Regions from separate parts of the Paenibacillus sp. Lou8.1 genome, predicted to be linked through region 2. Evidence: riboswitches for the same ligand, from Rfam matches in the RefSeq annotation. Region 2 holds a riboswitch; each other region holds the start of a gene.
What was found. Region 2 has a riboswitch for cyclic di-AMP ahead of NLX78_RS03655 (3D domain-containing protein). Riboswitches for the same ligand answer to the same signal wherever they lie in the genome.
Positions count from the first base shown of each region.

Region 1: linked by a shared signal. The riboswitch ahead of NLX78_RS08700 (TrkH family potassium uptake protein) and the one ahead of NLX78_RS03655 (3D domain-containing protein) in region 2 are both predicted to bind cyclic di-AMP.
Region 3: linked by a shared signal. The riboswitch ahead of NLX78_RS24220 (resuscitation-promoting factor) and the one ahead of NLX78_RS03655 (3D domain-containing protein) in region 2 are both predicted to bind cyclic di-AMP.
Region 4: linked by a shared signal. The riboswitch ahead of NLX78_RS25255 (C40 family peptidase) and the one ahead of NLX78_RS03655 (3D domain-containing protein) in region 2 are both predicted to bind cyclic di-AMP.

Region 1 covers NZ_JANAVN010000005.1:114,609-119,675, forward strand. Annotated here, with positions in the region: gene NLX78_RS08695 (CPBP family intramembrane glutamic endopeptidase) at 1-1,098, opposite strand, end outside; cyclic di-AMP (ydaO/yuaA leader) riboswitch at 1,360-1,512, shown strand; gene NLX78_RS08700 (TrkH family potassium uptake protein) at 1,921-3,261, shown strand; gene NLX78_RS08705 (potassium channel family protein) at 3,343-4,020, shown strand; gene NLX78_RS08710 (LysR family transcriptional regulator) at 4,026-4,931, opposite strand.
Region 2 covers NZ_JANAVN010000002.1:181,484-186,550, reverse strand. Annotated here, with positions in the region: gene NLX78_RS03665 (ABC transporter substrate-binding protein/permease) at 1-809, shown strand, start outside; gene NLX78_RS03660 (amino acid ABC transporter ATP-binding protein) at 796-1,518, shown strand; cyclic di-AMP (ydaO/yuaA leader) riboswitch at 1,750-1,923, shown strand; gene NLX78_RS03655 (3D domain-containing protein) at 1,930-2,598, shown strand; gene NLX78_RS03650 (polysaccharide deacetylase family protein) at 2,798-3,604, opposite strand; gene NLX78_RS03645 (NADH:flavin oxidoreductase/NADH oxidase) at 3,912-4,934, shown strand; gene NLX78_RS03640 (PspA/IM30 family protein) at 5,022-5,067, shown strand, end outside.
Region 3 covers NZ_JANAVN010000021.1:11,606-16,672, reverse strand. Annotated here, with positions in the region: gene rsmA (16S rRNA (adenine(1518)-N(6)/adenine(1519)-N(6))-dimethyltransferase RsmA) at 1-513, opposite strand, end outside; gene rnmV (ribonuclease M5) at 521-1,066, opposite strand; gene NLX78_RS24220 (resuscitation-promoting factor) at 1,213-2,361, opposite strand; cyclic di-AMP (ydaO/yuaA leader) riboswitch at 2,633-2,915, opposite strand; gene NLX78_RS24215 (TatD family hydrolase) at 3,117-3,887, opposite strand; gene NLX78_RS24210 (HD domain-containing protein) at 3,930-5,067, opposite strand, start outside.
Region 4 covers NZ_JANAVN010000024.1:18,349-23,415, forward strand. Annotated here, with positions in the region: gene NLX78_RS25240 (hypothetical protein) at 1-262, shown strand, start outside; gene NLX78_RS25245 (4a-hydroxytetrahydrobiopterin dehydratase) at 380-679, shown strand; gene NLX78_RS25250 (GNAT family N-acetyltransferase) at 758-1,264, opposite strand; gene NLX78_RS25255 (C40 family peptidase) at 1,569-2,069, opposite strand; cyclic di-AMP (ydaO/yuaA leader) riboswitch at 2,075-2,212, opposite strand; gene NLX78_RS25260 (hypothetical protein) at 2,489-3,316, opposite strand; gene NLX78_RS25265 (M1 family metallopeptidase) at 3,328-5,067, opposite strand, start outside.

The sequences.
Region 1 (5,067 bases), on a different contig from region 2:
CTCTTTTGCACGCGGCCATGCATTCAGTCCAACCTGACGCATAAGCCCGTCACCGCCGACCAAGGAGAAGTAGAGCGCTACAGCCATGAAAAAGGTAACACCAATCTGGAAAACCATAAGAAATATAAGCATGCCCTTACCGCCTGCTTCTGCTTGCAATAAAGGCAGCATGTTCATGGTCCCAGCTATACTAGCAATAAAGTATACAACGGATAGAACAATGCCGCGTACAAATGAAGTATGTCGTCGGGTGAGTGACGCATACACAATAGCAAGTACACCCAGTACAAAGCTAAATAGGGCATAACCCGCATAGGTCATCAAATTCGCCCAAAATGTTTGCTTTTCGATATAATCGGTATAGGACGACGGGGCCGAAAAGCTTTGGGTGAAGGAGCGAACATCACCGTCTTCAAAAGTAAAAGCCAGTGTAAGTACCGAGGCGCCGATTTTTTTATCGTCTACGGTATACTTTAATCCGCCTTCTTGTTCAGTGGTCGCAAGCTTCAAATCCGACGGCTTAAAGCCAAAGCGCTTGACCCATACTGCGGCCGCCTGCTCCTTGGCTTCGAGCGTCATGCCGTCCTCAGCCACACGTACAAGCCTGTTACGTGCTTGTTCATCCGTAGAAATATCAGCCTGTGTGTAATTGGTGCTGGAGGTGATCCGTTTAAAGCTAACGACCTTGCCAGTGGATAAATCCACATGAATTTGCAGTTTACTCTTCGCTGAGGATTCAGGCAGATCGACCCGAAAGGTTTCGTAAGGGTAACTTTTTTTCCATGTACGGTCGTACTGTTGAAGTAGTTTTTCTCTAGATAAATAACCGTACAAATCTGTTTCGGCCTGATAGGTCACGACAGGCTCCTCAGGCTGTGATTCAGTATAGCCCAGCTCGGAGCGGGCGAAGTCCAATGCGTGTATGACCGCTTCTTGTTTGCTGATGACCTTTGCGTTCATTACTGATTCTGGACTCGGATTGCTAAGCGAGGGAATAAGCAATTGAAAGATAAAAAAGCAAATCAGGCCAATCCCGCCCAGCAAGCCTAGTTTTTTGAAGTTGGCCGTGAGCACGACCGGTTTCCCGATAGGATTCATGAGTTTCCTCCTTAATCTGTAAATAAGAACATCCATTAAAGATATCATACTGCACAGGTTCCCGCCAACAGACAAGCGATATTCATGAAAATAGAGTGAAAGCACTTTAAAGTTCCAATAAAATTAGATAAGCTGCGATTAAACGATGCCCATTCGCAAAATAAAGCCAATTTCACGTTTTTTCGGCGAAATCGGTTTTGTGATCTGGATATAGAAGGATTATAATCTTGAGGCAATGCCTATGAAATACATAGGTAATGATATACAGTTGAGCCGAATTTCTATGGGAAAACGGGGGAACCATGTTACTGGGGTGAATTTTACAACCGATCCTGCTGGATCGGAAGTGTAAATAGGGCATACTGTGCTGCCCGAATCCGTCAGCTAACCTCGTAGGCTATGAGCAGGAACCAAGTCAGGCACTCGGTTTTCCGGTGTCTTTTTTTGTGCGTATAAAAGTGTTTGGATTGGTTAGACCGCTGCGGGTGCAGATTGCTCTTCCGATTGCTGTTATCCCCGGATTTTTTGATTGTATACCCCCTTTAATGGTTAAAATCCGGAGATAAAGGCAAACGCTTCGCTTCTTCAGAACAATTCTGCCCCCTTCGCTACTGCCCGCCAATAGCACAGGGGGCCGAGTAGTGCTTGACATGCATTCTTCCTGTATTCAGGGAATGCTAATTATAGTTATTTAAGGTTTGGAAAAATCAAAAAATTCAGGGGCAACGACGATCGAAAGATCAAATGGAACGCGTAGCGAGCTTACACCGTATTAAATCACTGATTTATAGTTTTAAGGATTAGGAGAGAAGTGATGAATAGATGAATCCCAATGCAAGCTGGCTCCGGCTTTCTCCACCGCAGATATTCGTTGCGGGCTTTGCCATTATCATTCTAATAGGTAGTTTATTGTTAATGCTGCCGATCTCCAATACAACAGGAAAGTCACTTGCGTTTATAGACGCTTTGTTTACTGCCGCCTCTGCGACCTGTGTTACAGGGCTTGTCGTTAAGGATACAGGGACCTTTTTTACAACCTTTGGTCAAGTTGTTATCGCCGCGCTCATTCAGATCGGCGGCCTGGGCTTTATGACCATGGCTACCTTAATCGCGCTGGTGTTCAAGCGTCGGATTTCCTTGCGGGAGCGTCTCATTTTGCAGGAAGCGATGAATCAGACTTCTGTAGAGGGAATTGTCGGGTTAATCCGTAAGGTATTACTGTACTCACTGGTTATTGAAGGCGTATGCGCTACGATATTCTCGGTTCGCTGGTCCTTTGATATGCCCGTAGGCAGGGCGATTTATTTTGGAATCTGGCATGCCATCTCCATGTTTAACAATGCTGGTTTTGATTTATTCGGTGAATTTCGCAGCTTGACAGGTTATGTATATGATCCGATTGTTAATTTTACCGCAATGTTTCTAATTATTTCTGGCGGCATTGGTTTTGTAGTGATGTCAGACCTGGCAGAATATCGCAAGCGCAAGAGACTGTCCTTGCATACCAAGGTGGTACTCAGCATGACGGGCGCTATGATTGTAGTCGGCACGCTCGTGATTTTTGTATTTGAGTTTACGAATCCAAAGACTCTTGGCTCGCTTGATTGGGGTGGTAAGCTACTGGGATCTTTATTCCAGTCCGTTACTCCCCGTACCGCAGGTGCCAATACGCTGGACATCGCAGGCTTGCGGCAGGCTACGCAGTTTTTTATCATCATACTCATGTTTATTGGGGCTTCCCCTGGCTCTACTGGAGGCGGGATTAAGACCACAACATTCGCCCTGCTCATTGGAGCAGTGATTTCGATGCTGCGGGGGCGGGAAGATATTGTACTGTTCAAGTACCGACTTGCGCAGGGACGAATTTACAAGGCTTTGACCATCACACTGCTGGGGTTGCTGTTCGTGATCGGGGTGACCATGATTTTGTCGGCAACCGAAGATCATCATTTTCTGATGATCTTGTTTGAGACGGTGTCTGCGTTTGGTACGGTGGGGCTGTCGATGGGGCTTACACCTGATTTGACAGTCATAGGCAAGCTGGTGATTACCCTGACGATGTTTGCAGGTAGACTGGGGCCACTCACGCTAGCTTATGCACTGGGGCCGAAAAAGGGTAAAGAATTATATCGTCATCCGGAAGGCAAAATGATTATAGGATGAATCATTTCATGATAAGTAGTATACATTTCGTTGGTTTAATCATTTATGAAATTGATTCAGATAAGGAGTTTTCGAGTAGATATGAAAACGCAGCAGTTTGTAGTTATTGGCTTGGGGCGGTTTGGCTCAAGCCTGGCTTTGCAATTGGTGGATATGGGGTGCGAGGTGCTAGGCATTGACCGGAATGAGGATGTTGTGGACAGTATGAGTGAGATGTTGACACATACTGTCGTGGCGGACGCTACCGATGAAGACTCGTTGCGATCACTGGGCATCCGTAATTTCGATTGTGGCATTGTTGCTATTGGTGATGACATTCAGGTAAGCATCCTCACCGCCATTTTGCTGAAGGAGCTGGGTGTGAAAAAAGTTGTAGCCAAAGCCATATCTGTGCTGCACGGGCGTGCGTTAGAAAAGCTCGGTGTGGACCGGATTATTTATCCAGAACGGGATATGGGTATCCGGGTGGCTCACCAGCTAGTCACGCCTAATTTGCTCGATTATTTGGAGTTGTCTAAGGAATACAGTATTGTGGAACTCAATGTACCTGCATGTCTGAATGGCAAAACGCTAGCAGAGCTAAATGCCCGTACCCGCTTTGGTTGTAGCGTTGTGGCGCTTCATACGGCGAACGGTATCCTGATCGCACCGACGGCTATGGATCGGCTAAAAGCAGATGATATTATGGTCATCATCGGTTCGAATGACAATATCGGTCGCTTTGAGGATGAGGTTGTTAATGTTAATGAAGAGGATTAAACCCTCTACACCATACGGTAACCTGCAAACGACGCCCGTGTCTCGCTAATCCAGCGTCGTGCTGTCGGACCGAGATCGGTCGTCTCCGAGTAAATGAGGGAGGTCGTTCGGCGTGTCTCCTTCAAATCGGGCAAGTACAATGCAGTGAGTCCATTATCCCGTAATAGTTCGCTGCGCAAATAGGATTTGGGTAGCAAGGCAGAAGCCTTACAGGTTGGAAGCAGGCGTACAATTGCCTCGAAGGAGTCGATTTCCATGCGGATATCCGGCATGATGCCGCTGCGCTGGAATAAGTCATCCGTCAGACTGCGGTACCAGGTTCCTTTGGAGAAAATAATCATCGGCAATCCTTGCAGATCTTTCATCGAGGCCGTTCCTGTCTTGACGGTTAATTCATGTCCAATGGGAACAACGAGCTCCAAATGATCATCAAATAGCGGAATGCAACGCAGTCCGGCTTCATGAATGGCAGACCCGACAATACCGGCGTCTGCTTTTTTGTCACGTACAAAGGCGACGATTTCATGGGTTTTACCGGTGAGCAGCTTTAGCTCGGTTTGAGGATGCTTGCTCATGAAAGCTTCGACGAGGGTAGGCAGCGTCGTTTGGAGTGTCGTGAGACTAGCCCCGAGTGTAAGCATACTCTGGGCTTCATTTTTGTGCTGGGACAGCTTTTGTAAGAAGCGAAGCTGTCGTTGCCGTTGCTCTAGCGCAAATGTATAAACAAATCGGCCAGTTGACGTAATTTCGAGCCGTTTGCCCCGACGATCAAAGAGATTCACACCCAGCTCTTCCTCCAGCTTCGCAATTTTGCGAGACAGGGCAGGTTGGGACAGATTCAGCAGCTTGGAGGCTTTATTCAGGCTGGACTGCTCGACAATGACGGCAAAAGCGTTCAAATCCTCAAACAAATCATCCACTTCCTCTCTATATGCAAAAAAGACATAATAATTAATACGTATATTGCAATTCCATTATAAGCCGAAAAGGAGTAACATGAAAGCGACACAAGATGTTCACACTTTTGTTTTTCCTTATAAGGGACAC
Region 2 (5,067 bases):
CAGAAACAGCAGTAGGTATACGCAAGGGGAACGCAGAATTGCTTGCCTCTGTAAATAAAACGTTGGCTCGCCTGAAAGCGGACGGGTCGATTGAGAAGTTTTCCACAGAAGCGAGCGCGCTCTCTGCAGATCGACAGGTTTCTTCTAATAACATCGTAGATATTTTTTGGAAATACCGCAGTTTTTACGCTACGGGTATCGGCTACACTCTGTTGCTGTCTGCACTCGGAGTACTGTTTGGATTTATCATTGGTCTGATCGTATCCTTGCTGCGGATGAGCGGTATACGCATCATTGAGTGGTTAGGTACCACTTATGTGGAGATCCTGCGTGGCACACCTATGCTGGTACAACTTATGATCATTCACTACGGGGTTGCTTTGACGCTGGGTGTCAATTTTACCCCACTCCAGTCTGGTATAATCACATTGTCTCTGAATAGTTCAGCATATCTGGCTGAAATTTTCCGGGCAGGTATCCAGGCAGTAGACCGTGGACAGATGGAGGCTGCTCGTTCGTTGGGTATGGGACGCGGTAAAGCTATGCGTCATGTCATTTTGCCGCAAGCGTTTAAATCTATTTTGCCTGCTATCGGTAATGAGTTTATTACGATCATTAAAGAATCCTCCATTATTTCGACCATTGGGATGGTGGATATTATGTATCAGGCCCAGGTCATTAAGAACATCACCTACGAAGGATTAAGTCCGTTCGTAATCGCAGCCGCTATTTATTTTGTAATGACATTCAGCTTGTCTAAGCTGCTGGGTTTATGGGAAAGGAAGTTGAGAGCCAGTGATCACCGTTAAACAACTGCGTAAATCGTTCGGTAAGAATGAAATTTTAAAAGGCATTGATATAGATATTGCCAAAGGTGAAGTTGTCGTCATCATCGGCCCCAGTGGTTCGGGGAAGAGTACGTTTTTGCGTTGTATGAATCTGTTGGAACAGCCTACAGACGGGGAGATTTTATTTGAGGGCGAGCCGATTACAGCTCGTGGCCATAATATTAATGTAACCCGGGAGAAGATGGGGATGGTGTTCCAGCATTTTAATCTTTTCCCGCATAAAACAGTGTTGCAGAACCTGACACTTGCCCCAACACAGGTTAGAAGACAGTCAGGGAAGGAAGCGGAAAAAATTTCGCTAGAACTCTTGCGTACCGTAGGGCTTGAGGATAAGAAGAATACCTATCCGAACCAGCTATCCGGAGGACAGAAGCAACGTATTGCGATTGCGCGTGCTTTGGCCATGCAGCCGCACGTAATGCTGTTCGATGAGCCGACTTCTGCATTGGACCCTGAAATGGTTGGAGAGGTTCTGGATGTAATGAAGAAGCTCGCCGAAGGCGGCATGACAATGGTAATCGTGACGCATGAAATGGGCTTTGCCCGCGAGGTAGGCGATCGAATTATCTTTATGGATAACGGTCAAATTGTAGAGCAAGGTACACCAGAGCAGGTATTTGGCACTCCAAGCCATGATCGCACCCGTGATTTTCTTGCCAAAGTATTGTAAGAAAGTGCTGATATAATCTATAAAAAAAGGCCCTCCGTTTGACGGAGAGCCTTTTTTCTTTTTGTCACCATTTCCCCATACTTTCGTAACAAATATCGATTTCTTGATGACAAAATTGTAATGAGTATAGTATGATATTCAAGGTTACCAACATTTTCATGCGGATAAGGTTACAAAATTGTGATATTATGCAGTAAGCCAAAACTTACCGGGACAGCATGCGGTTAAGACAAACACTGAATGCTGGGTCCAAACTATGGGAAGTGCGGGGGACGTAACAACGGCAGTCATTCCGATACGTCATAAGACGATGTGGAATATGCCTAGGGGTGAATTGCACAAGCATAGGGCTTCTCCTGAGTCCGAATCCGACAGCTAACTTCGCAGGCATAACAGAGGAGGTACATATCTTTGAAACATCTAAAACATATTGGTAAAACGATGAAATTTGCGGTGCTTGCCGCAGCTATTGCAGGGCTGACACAGACAGCTGGAGTAGCGGCTGCTGCTTCGCTTCACACTGCCAAAGAGGGCGATACCTTCTTTTTGCTTGCTCAACGTTATGGGGTATCGGTAGACGAGCTAACGAAGGCGAACCCAAACATTGCTTCCAACAATATATATGCAGGTCTGCAAATTAAGGTGCCTGGCGAAAAAAGTGTGAAGGCAGCTTCGGATTCGAAGCCGCAGCTTCTTACGGAGAAAGCACCAGCGAATGAGGGGCCAACGATTGAAGCGTGGGGCAAAACATTCAACTATAGCAAAATAGTTGACGTTAAGGCTTCAGCGTATTCTGCCGCAGCCGACGAGAATGGTAAATGGGGAGCAGTGGACTACTACGGCAATCCGCTTAAACTAGGTACAATTGCGGTAGACCCGAACGTCATTCCGATGGGCACGAAAGTGCTGGTTACAGGCTATTCCCACCCAGGTTTGCCGGATCATTCTTTTGTAGCTGTCGCTCGCGATCAGGGCAGCGCCATTACAGGAAAGCGGATTGATATCTTTATTCCAGGCAACAAATCATTTGTGAACGACTTTGGATTTCAAAATGTGAAGCTGTACGTTATTGATAAATAGCATTGTACGTATATACGATTTAATTAAACATAATATATATTATGTAAACTTAATGCCTGTATCCTACCGCATATAACTAGGTCGGACTCTTATCAGGTCTTATCCATAAAAAAAGGCTGTCTTGACGAGCAGAAAACTTCTGCTGGTAAGACAGCCTTTTTACGTTGCTTTAGCTTGTAGCTCAATCATAAACATATGGTTATTTCCGTTCCGATGTGTGGAGTAGCCGGGGGACTGTCACAAATTTGTAGCCCTTAGCTTTTAGAGAGTGAATTAGACCCGGCAGAGCTTGGACAGTGCCTTGCAAGTTGGAACTTTGACCTCCACCTGCGTGCATTAAAATAATAGAGCCAGGCCCGGTAGCTGGGATCACATTGCGTTGAATTTGTGTTTTACTTAATCCCTTCCAATCGAGAGAGTCTACATTCCAATTGACAATCATATAGCCATGACGACGTGCCCATTGGATTTGAGGCTCCGTGATTTCGCCGTAGGGTGGACGGATCAACTTGGGGCGAAAACCTGCGCTGGCCTGTAAAATACGTTCTGTTTTTGTAATCTGGTTGCGAAATCGTTCGGGTGTGGCCTTCCTAAAATCCGGATGAGTATAGGAATGGTTTCCTATAGCATGGCCTTCACGGATAATACGGCGTATGATCCCCGGATGCTTTTCCGCACGGTGACCGACGATGAAAAAGGTGGCTTTGATGCCATTGGCGTGTAATACGTCCAAAACCTGCGGCGTATACCTAGAATCGGGCACATCATCAAAGGTTAGGGCAATTTGGCGGGTGTGTGGGCCGCACATTTTAAAAATGTCCGCATGTTTTTTTCGCAGCATTGCTAATGTAGGAGTTGCTCGATCTGTGCTCTGATGTACAGAAGAAGCAACAGCTGTTTCCTTGGGATGGGGCGTTCCGGTGTTGGGAGGCGCATCCGCGTGAACGGGTAAACTTGAGAATGCTAGTAACAGTGCCAAGCATGGCAACACTCCCCTGTACGGCATATGTATCCCCCCTTTCCCGTGCAGTGGTACCTAGTGGTGCTCTCGACTATTATGTACCTGTCCTATTAAAAATATGCTGTTAACCAAGTTCGGCTCATAAACGAATGGAAAGAAGCCCACGATGAAACGATTATCAATGAAGATGATGGAGCTAAACGTACATATTCTCTTAAACATGACCGATAACAGGAGCATTTTCGCAAGTTTTAGCCTTACAACGAATTCGGTATACTAGTGACAGCTGGTGTATAATGGGGATGCAATTCATAATTATACAGACATGGAATTGAAGGAAGGATGGATAAAAGTGACCGACTTGTTTACTCCTTATCAATTAAAGGGGCTTTCTTTAAAAAATCGGATTGTCATGCCCCCGATGTGCCAATACAGCGTGGAGGCCAAGGACGGAAATCCAACGGAATGGCATCATGTCCATTATGTGAGCCGGGCAGTAGGAGGCACTGGACTTATTATTGTGGAAATGACAGCGGTCCATCCAGATGGACGTATTACGGATCGTGATTTGGGTATTTGGAGTGACGAACATATTTCTGCATATCGTAAGATTGTAGAGGAAGTCCACAAGTATGGTGCCAAGATTGGTATTCAACTAGGCCACGCTGGACGCAAGGCTGAAGATGCTGAGCAACCTGTGGGTCCGTCCACGATTCCTTTTAGCGAACGCTTTAAAAAGCCGCACGCCTTAAAGACAGTTGAAGTCAGGGAACTGGTTCAGGCATACAAAGAAGGCGCACGCCGCGCGATGGAAGCCGGTTTTGATACGGTTGAGATACATGGCGCTCACGGCTATCTGATCCATCAATTTCATTCGCCTTTAACAAATACCAGAGAAGATGAATATGGACAGGATTTGTCACTGTTCGGTGTTGAGGTCATACATGCTGTTAAAGAGGTTCTTCCTGCTGACATGCCTGTGCTTATGCGGATATCTGCCAAAGAATACGTCGAAGATGGATATAACGTGGAATACATAACAGGCGTAGGGGAACGATATCGTGATGCAGGTGTGGATATTTTCCATATCTCTTCTGGTGGTGAGGGTCCGATTGGTTCTGGCGGAGGCCCGTCTGCGCGTGCCGGCTATCAGGTGGATTTGGCTCATACCATCCGTGAAAAGCTGAATGTACCTGTGATTGCTGTTGGCTTACTGGATGATTATGAGGACGCCCGCCGGGTTGTTCAGCAGAAAGAAGCTGATCTGGTAGCAATAGGCCGTGCCATGCTGCGTGATCCCTATTGGGCGCTGCATGCATCGCGGGAGCTAAAAGTACAGGCCGACATCCCAGAGCCTTACTTGCGCGGTTTTTAGATATTTTTGAAACCCTCTTTGCAAAGCTTGCGTAAACATGTGTACAGAGCTTAAAATTTAAGCATTCAACTCTAGGAGGAACTTCACATGTCTATTTTCAAACGATTAAGAGATCTTACGATGTCCAACATTA
Region 3 (5,067 bases), on a different contig from region 2:
CTTCGTTCCAGGAGACGCAGCCATGCGCTCAGCCACTTCTTTTTGGATCATAACGACGATATTCTCCAGAGGGAGCTTGTCCTCCAGTAGCCTCATCAGAATCGGTGTAGTAACATAGTACGGCAGATTAGCCACGACACTTACTTTACTCACGTCTGCAAAATCGGCTGCGAACACCTCGCGCAAATCCAGCTTCAGCACGTCTCCATGACGTACCTTCACATGCTCGTAAGGGGCCAACACCTCTTCGAGAATTGGCAGCAGCCGCTGGTCAATCTCGACAGCGGTAACTACCTTGGCCGATTGCGCCAGCTTCTCGGTCAAAGCGCCAATCCCAGGACCGATCTCAAGTGCACCCTTCGTCTCATCCAATCCGGCAGCATTTACAATCTTATTGAGAATATTTTGATCAATCAGGAAATTTTGTCCCAAACTCTTTTTGAACGAAAAACCGTGCCGTTGAATAATTTCCTTCGTACGCCGCGGTGTTGCTATATCTTGAATCCCTGTCATACGGACATCACAATCCTTCACTTTCAATTTGTGCCAGCGCCCCGGCAAATTCCTCGCGGCTGATCTGAAATACAGAGAGCCGTTTATGTAGCTGCTTTCCGTTACAATAACCAATACCCAGCACATTCCCTAAGGCCATACGGCGTGCAGCAGCATTGGGATGGGTGATGAGTCCAGCATCAATCAGGTCCGCCCACTCAATCAGCGGGTCAGCGCCTTCCACTGTCGTATGGACCCGTGCAAGAGCGTGTCTGATCGCTTCTGGTGAGGCATTCTCCACGCCAATATCTCCTTTACGCGTCGCTTCTGCCTCGGGTATAAAGGCCTGCTTGCAGCCGGGTACCTTGGAAGCGATAATCTTACGGATGCGCTCCCCTGCATGATCGGGATCGGTTAAAATGATGACCCCCCGCCGCTCCTGCGCCAATGCAATTTTACGCAGCGTCATTTTATTAATGGCGGAGCCGCCAGTTTCTATCGTATCCGCTTCAACAGCGCGGCGAATGGCCACCGTATCATCCCGGCCCTCTACCACGATCACTTCCTTGATCATTTGCGTTTCCCTCCACTGCTACACAGCAAGCTATATTTATCTTTCCCTGCTTTTGAAAACAAAATAAGAAGAGGATATCCTCTTCTTAGCATGGCATAACTATGTTGTTAATACTATCGCATTGCCCTCAACATACACAACCTGTTTTAGTTGATTTCAGGCTTTACCGGTCCGATAACATATACGGTTTTACCGTGCTTACGACCAAATTGGTTGGCTCGGCTCAAACTCTCATAATACACATCGATTTTGTGGCCTTTAATCGCGCCACCGGTATCCTCCGCACGACGGAAGCCCACCCCTTCGATGTACACCCACCAGCCGATTGGAATTATACTCGGATCGACCGCGATGGTGCGTCCTTCCGTGACACGTGCGCCGGATGCAGTACGTGTACCGATACCTGGCTCCTGTGAGGAATACGCCGTCATGGAGACATTTTGTAAAACTTTGCTATATTTAAAATTTACGCCTGCTTTACGGACAGCACTGCCCGAACTAACCGTTGTTGCCTTAACCGCATCATTGGGACCGACGGAAGCAGCAAGAACGACCGGTTTTTTCTTCGTTCCTACCGCAATGACCTTATCCACACGGTTCTGTGCAACTTCCTTGTTAACCAGCTGTTTGGATACCAATTTTCCATCATGATATACCTTTTGAACGTGCTGGACGACCACACCCGATTTGCCGCTTTGAATGACCCGATTATCGCCTTTATAAAGACTCGGATCGGCCGTTTTGATGACCTGATAAGGCACCTGTTTTTTCTGTTCGACCTGCTGTTTCTTCACACGGACGATTTTTATGTCCATGTTAGACGAAACAGAGGCATCCAACGCAGGATAAACTTTATCCGTTGATGATAATTTATAGCCCGAGGTACGAATGGCACCTTCTACTGTATTTTCTGTTGTGTACAACTTTTTCGTCTCATTGCCTGAAGATACTTTAACCTGATTGGCACGTTTAATGACTACGCGATCGCCATCCTGTATTGCTCCATTTAGCGGCATGGAAACTGTATCATGCGGCTGAAGTGAAATGGAATGCTCGCTCAGCAAATCTTGAAGCTTGGATTCCCGGGTTTCTACCGCAGACGCCTTGCCATCGATGACAAAAAAGACTTGTTTTTTAGATTGCGTGTACATCAGAATTGAAATCATAATCGTTAGCGCGATTAGAAAAATAGCAACCAAAGCAGCCTGGCGCACATTCTCTTGCTTCCAACGCAATACGTAAGACATGCTGGATGAGCGTGACTCATGGGTATCCTTTTTCTGGAAAATGCCCATTTCCTCCGTCCTCCTTACATAGCCCGCCGTCTGGAGTAAGACATAGTTGAGATTTGACGTGACTATAACAGATTTTCTACAAGACAAGCCCAAACTACGACTGTCCTGCACCATGTACCCGTCTTCGCGGCATGCTGTCCTCCCCTGTTTAACCACAGTATGATGACAGATTTTCTTTTATTCACAACAAAAAAAGCCAGAGAAAGAGACTAGAGAGCTCTTTCGTGGCTTCCGGCATGTGTGAATATGCGGGAAAACTCATGCACGAGATGGCTTCTCTCTTGTTACGCTTACGGGGTTAGCTGTCGGGTTCGGACGTAGAGAGTCGCCCTAGCTTGGGTCAACCGCTCATGGCGGTCGCCTTCACATTCACCCCGAAGACCCAGAAAGAAATCGAAATACGGCTCCTCCACCTGTTCAATCCCATCCGGGAAAAGAATTTAGGTCGAGCCGGCTGGCGGAAGAAACGTTCCCTTCTTGCACATACGCCGGACGTACTGTAAGCCATATCGGTTCCCCCGTTCCCTGTAAAAGGGACTCAGCGAGACTGGTTCATGAAATGACTTGTTGATGTTTACATTCAAACAACAATTCACTGAAAAGATGATATCCTGTTTCTATGCATGTTGTAAAGCAGGTTTCAAGTACATTTTTTAAAATATTCGGTTAAAATATTGTAATATTCTCGAGTTTCCTGCAACAAATTCATGATTAGCTTCGTCTATCTCTTTATTTTGATCGATTTCTTCACTTTTTCATTGAATGTCAAATCGTTCCAGGGCATTTCGGGTCGTTATTGACACTAATTCCTCCACTGTAATCCCTTTGATTTGGGCTGCAGCCTCTGCTACCAGTCTCACATGTGCAGACTCATTTCGCTTCCCACGAAACGGATGAGGCGTCAGATAGGGAGCATCAGTTTCAATGAGCAGACGGTCCAGCGGCACCTGTGCGAGCACCTCTTTTGGCTGCTTGGCATTTTTGAACGTTATTGGACCACCGAAGGAAAGGTGAAATCCCATATCCAGCACCATTTTGGCTGTCTCCCAGCTACCCGAAAAGGAGTGCATGACTCCACCAATCTCACTCGCTTTTTCCTCGCGCAAAATCTTAACAATATCTTCATGTGCATCCCGGTTATGAATAACAATGGGCATCTTGAGCTCACGAGCCAGACCAATTTGATTTCGAAACACCCGATGCTGCACATCCTTCGGTGATGTATCCCAATAATAATCCAGACCGATCTCCCCGATGGCTACAACCTTTTTATGACTGCATAACGATGCAATCCATTCTAGATCGCCCTCCTGCATTGTAATAGCATCCTGTGGGTGCCATCCAACTGCCGCATAAATAAAATCATACGTCTCGGCCAATTTCATGGTGGATGGAATGGTCTCACGATTAAATCCGATATTGATCATCCGCGTTACTCCTGATTCGACAGCACGTGCTATAACTTCTTCACGATCTTCGTCAAATTGTGGCGCATCCAAGTGAGTATGAGTGTCGAATAAATCCAAGGTTTACATCTCCTTTTTTTACTTACATTTCTATATAGTTGTCTATTCTTTGACAAAATAATTCCTTATTTCGGCAGGAATCCTGTCTTTTACCGCGTTCAATTTATTCTGGGGAAAATACATATGATATTTCCCTCGGTGAATACCACTTATTGAGCGCACAATTTCCGAAACTTCGGATATTTCACTCACCTCGCCCTGACGTCCAAGCAGTAAAATCTGGTTGTCCGTCGAGCCACCCTGCCGAAACACATCATAAGGAAGATCTGTCGGAAAATCAATTTCAAAATCATATTCAGGGTGCAAACCAGCCTCTTTCAAAGCTTCTCGAATACTGTCAATGGTATCTGTATCCATATTTTCAATCTCTACATATTTATACAATCTACGGTCCATAAACCGGCTGCTCAAATCACTTAAAATCTCGTCCTTTTCTCGTTTCCACTGGCTAAATACGGTCTGGATTAATGACTCGTCGAGCATCAGATATTGCTCTACTGTAAGATCTCCTTTCAACAGATCCGGCAACGGGTCCAGCAGAAATCCAAACTCATATCCGTTTTTAAACAATTCCTTTGCTCGCTTGAAAATTTTACGTAAAAGGATTTCCGAGCTGCGTGTTACAGGATGAAAATAAATTTGCCAATACATCTGGTAGCGTGACATTAAATAATCTTCTACTGCATGCATACCTGATTCCTTCACAACAATTCTCCCATTATGAGGACGCAGCAGTCGTAAAATACGATCCAAATCAATCGTGCCGTAGTTGACACCTGTCGAGTGAGCATCCCGCAACAAATAATCCATACGATCGGCATCTAGTGGACTGGTTACCAGGTTGACAACAATCGGTTTATCATACGTTTTGGCTATAACCGCAGCCACCTTTTGTGGAAGCTTCTCGTCGACTTGCCGTAGCACGGCGTTGATCTCCGTGTCTCCCAGTACAATGCGGCATGTCCAATCCTCATGGTTCATATGAAAGGCTTCCTCAATTGAATGAGAAAATGGGCCGTGCCCCACATCATGCAATAGAGCTGCACACAGAGCAACCAGCCTTTCCTCCTTCGGCCAATCCGGGAAATCTCCACGTTCAAATTGAGAAATAATACTTCTCGTAATCTCATATACGCCCAATGAGTGTGAAAACCGGCTATGCTCCGCTCCATGAAACGTA
Region 4 (5,067 bases), on a different contig from region 2:
AATTTTGAACGATTTGACAGAGGCTGTGGGGCGCATCCCAGATAGCTATGAATTTTTTGAGATGGAAGCAGAAGATTGGGACAGGCTGGACCCGGCGGGACGTCAGGAAGTCAATGAAGCTTTGGCAGAAGACTTATTTTATGCACTGGGTACAGAGCCCACAATCACTGTAGGGAGTAGCGTTGTGATCTATGAGCCGGAGCAGCATCGCATCTATGTACTTATTGGGGACGAGGAGCTGACGTCAGTCCCTTTGATTTGAGGTCCGTCTTATGGATTTATCAACGGGGCCGTGGTAATATGTACACCAATATATCGTAGTTTTGGCCGTATTTAAGCGGTCGAAAGGCTTCCGTATAAACGGGGAGGAGTTCGTAACATGCCTTTTACACAAGAAGAGATTGAAGCACATCTGGAGAAACTGGAGGGCTGGGAACTGGAGGAAGGACGTTGGATCGTTCGAAAATATAATTTTTCCAGTTTTATGAAAGGGATTGCATTCGTGGATGAAGTTGCCGCTATATCTGAAGCATTCAATCATCATCCATTTATTACGATTGATTATAAGACCGTGACTCTGCGTTTGACCTCTTGGGACGACGGCGGTATTATGGCCGTGGATATTAAGGAAGCCCAACAATATAATGAAGCTTTTGAAAAAATGCGCAGCAGTCATTGAGCTTGTAATGATCTGTCGTATGATGATAAAAGCGCCTTCGCTATACAACATCGTGGTTGTATGCCGAAGGCGCTTTTATCATAGAATTTGGGTTGGGTGCTCGGGACGATATACCATACAATAAAATGGTTTTTTGCCATCAGGAGTCTGGCGTTCATAGGTATCTGTAAGCTCAAATCCAGCCGCCTTGTAGGCCCGGATAGCGCGCTCATTCCAAGTGAGCACCTCTAGATCAATTTCATTCTTCGGGTTGCGTCGTTGAGCTTCCTCTGCAATGGCACGGACAAAATCAGAGCCTTTGCCATGTCCGCACCTGTCAGGATGCATTCCAAGACCTAGCCGGGTCACACCGATCATAGGAAAATATTGAGCAAATCCCGTCAGTTTGTTCTCTTCATCCAGTACGGCAACATATTGCTCTTGGCGAAGCGTGGGACTTCCAAATTCGACTTCAAGTGCCTTCATTTGTTCCCAGGGGAGCCAACCATATATGTTATAAGGTGGATCATAGTGCCACTCACAGATTGCAGCCGCTTGATGCTCGTCCATCGGTACGATCCGATAGTTGGATATTGAGGCCGGCATGTGTTCCATCCTCCTTTACACAGGTACTTCAATCATTAACAACAGATTGTAGACAAGTTGCAGAGGAATGGCAAGCGTGTTTATTTCATACCTAAGTCGGGTATACATTCAATAAGAAGGAATTACTGCTCATATGCTCCCCCAGCGGTGACGGTAAAACCGACGATGTTCGCTACAATTGAAACCTTTTGAGGTCTCAGTTCGTCAGTAAAGATAATAATTGCTGATGTTGTGGACATAAAAAACCGCAATTCGATTCCGGCCAGAATCAAATTGCGGCTAGGGTTAGCTTGCTGTGCGTTAGTTATTCTACGTTATCGTCATCAGGAATGTCTGAAGCTACAGAATGGTAAGCGTCTGTGCTCATAATTCTTTTTGCACCGACATAGCGGTTAGCGTAATAATTTTCGTTCAGTGAGCTAACTACTACACCACGTGAAGTCGAGGAGTGGGCAAATTTCCCTTCACCTACGAAGATACCTACATGGGAAATGCCTCTTCCTGTGGTGTTGAAGAACACCAGGTCCCCAGGTCTCATTTCATCGCGGGATACAGAAGATCCCATTTTGAATTGTGATCCAGATTGATGCGGAAGTTTAATTCCCAGTTTGTTGTATACGTACATTGTGAAGCCGGAGCAATCGAATCCCTCGAGTGTAGTGCCTCCGCTTCTGTAGTTCGTTCCTTTGGCATCTTGGATGACCTGGTCCATCTTAGAGTCTGCATATGCACTGCCGCCACCGAATGTAAAAGATGTAAAGGCAATGGCAAGACCCATAGCTGCGATCGTTAGCTTCTTCTTCAAAAAAAATATACCCCTTCCAATGCCTGCGAGGTTAGCTTAAGGATTCGGTAGAAGGTTCCCCTATGACCACTCTGTTGCGAGATCAATTCACCCAAACTGGTTCCCCCGCTTCCTAGGTGCCAGGAATTAGGCTTAACTTAAGATGTGCACCTTGGAGAGCAGTATTCACAATAACGTTATTTTTGAGATAAAGGTTACAATAAAGATTACAAAGTTGTTACTATCAGTTCACTGCGATTATTGTAACAAAGACGGCTGGCTTTGGCAAATGTTTCATTGCAAAAAGTTACAAAAAAAATCTGCTCCTCATGTCCCAGGAACAGATCTTGTTAACAGTATTCAGTTATGTGTCGTTTGCGCGAATATGAATCAAGGTTTTTCGACAGACGGAAATGAAGTAAAAAACATAAAGGCAGGGCTTAGCTTCTACTAGAGATATCGGTATGCCATAGTCTGTACTGCGAACTGATATGCCACAGCCTGACCAGACTAGTAACAAAATGATACGATTGCTGGAGAATGAGCGCCAGCATGCCAGTCCAAATCATCGCCACGGTGCCAAATAGACCGAAGACCAGCAGCACACAAGCACCGAGCAAAAGGGATATACCGACAGCTGGGAGGAGCTGGCGAAAGAAGGCGAGCAGGGACGATAGTATGGCGTGACCACCGACAGTACCCAGTTGCATATACAGGATGCACTGCCGAATGAACCATCCGTATGCCATCCATCCAATGACATAGGGCAATAAATGCAGCAGATAAGAGGAAGATTGAAGTGCTCCTGCTACAATAGGGTAGAGTCTCGGTACTACCCAAAAGGCGGGAAGCAGCAGCAGTCCCAACTCGATGGTGTAATACAACAGCGACGACATGCCATGGCGTTTCATACCCTTGAAAAAGGACAGGCTTTGCGGTTCAGTCGCATCGGTATGCAGACTTTGATATATTCCGGCTCTAATGAAGGGAGTGATCAGTATACGTAGTACAGTCGCCCCTAGTAGTATCCACAAATACACATGTACTTCCCGGCTGTCCATCAGAGCAATCTGGCTCTCCATCCAAAATAAGGTCTGTCCCAGCTCGTTTTGACCCTGATCAGGATAACGGAGCAATAGCGGGATAACGGCAGACTGCACCAGCCGATAGAGAAACACCCCCCACAGTAGTCGATACAGAAATAAAATGATAACGATATAGAATCGTATGCGCACCAGCGCCCAGCCCTCTTTTATAACAGTCCGCATCTATAGACACCTCACCATGACAGACTTCCAAGCAGTGTCTCCAACAGCTTGGTTACACTTATACTCCAACGGGTTTGTTGCTTTTCGTCCAATTCGGCTTTTAGGCTATTGTTAATATGCTTGTTCTCCAGTGCAATGGTATATAGGGGATCAAGGGTTACATAGGAAACGGGAGAAGTACTTTTGATCCGAAAAGTTATGCTTTTGCCCGCACCGTCCCAAGCCTTGAATATCGTGGTACCATCCTTGAAGGTAAATTGGACAGGGATCTTGGGGTAATCCGCCCCTTTTTTGCTGACCGTCACGACTGCTTCATATCCATTCTCCAGCTTGTGGTTTGTGATGTGATCCACTGAAAAGTCCGCCATCTGGCCGTCATATACATACTGTTCAAAATAGTGGCTCCATGAGCGTCCGGTGACTCTCTCCACGATACGTTGAAAATCCAGTGAGGACGGATGCTTGAATCGGTACGTCTGGACGTAGGTCCGCATAATGCGATCCATTTTTTTCATACCCACCTGACGTTCAATGCCCCGTAGGACCAGCTTGCCTCGAGAGTAGGCATTTTGCGCGTACTCAGCAGCTGAGCCGTACTTCCATGACTCACGGTTTAGCGGCTGTGGGGAGGCTACCTGTCCCGATTGTAATGGCAGGTTGGGGGTAAGCCCATATTCTTGCTCCATAAGCCGCTCCTCTGCATAGGAGGTGAAGCCTTCATCCAGCCACGGCTCCTCAAATTCATTATTGGCTACCATTCCGTAGAAATATTGATGTCCAATCTCATGAACTAATGTCCGTTCCAGACTATAGCCAGGATTCAGATTACCCGCAGCAGCGGCCGTGATGAGTGTCGGATACTCCATACCGCCGGCTCCATTGCCTGATTTGGGTGGAACCACGATGGATAGGGTGGAATATGGATAAGGCCCGTACCATTTGCTGTAGTACGAAAGGGCGGCCTTCGCTGCGCTCATATAGCGCCCTTTGAGCTCCTTGTGCGACGGGTCAAGGTAGAGCTTGATTTTGACACCAGGGACTTCAGCAGAAGAAAAGGGTTCTTCTACGGTTACAAAGTTGGGTGAAGCGGACCAGGCAAAATCGTGTACATCATCGGCATAAAATTGATATATTTTTTGGCCGTTCTGTCGGACGGCACCACGGGTGGGAAATCCGGTCGCTGCTACGATATGAGTTTCAGGCACCCGAATCCGTACGCTGTAAATTCCAAAATCGGCATAAAACTCGGAGTTACCATGATACTGGTGGAGGTTCCAGCCCTCCTCGGCGCGTCCACGCTGTCCTGCAGTCTCGTAGACGCTGAGCTTCGGGAACCACTGTCCTGCCATTACAAAATCATCTGTCGCGCCCATACGAGCGAAGATGGCGGGCAGTTTTACCTCAAACTTCATATATAATGTGATTTCTTCGCCACCTCGTACCGGCTTGGGTAGACGCACCTTCACGAGCGAACGGTCGCCTGCGTTACCGTCATCTGGCTGCACATATTGGATGCGGTGCATGAGAGATAAACCGTCTTCTGTTTTTAGTTCAGTCAGCGTCATGGAGCCAAAGCCGTCTTTGGGCATGGTGTCTCCGCGCAGCTTTCCACCGGATTCCTTCATAAAGGTAGTTTCCATGGAAGAGAAGGCATTCGGGTATAGATGAAGATACAGATCATTCACGGTTTTCTTGCCCGGATGGTTCCAGGTTAGTGTCTCAGTGCCTCGCAAAACCTGTCCTTTTTCCAG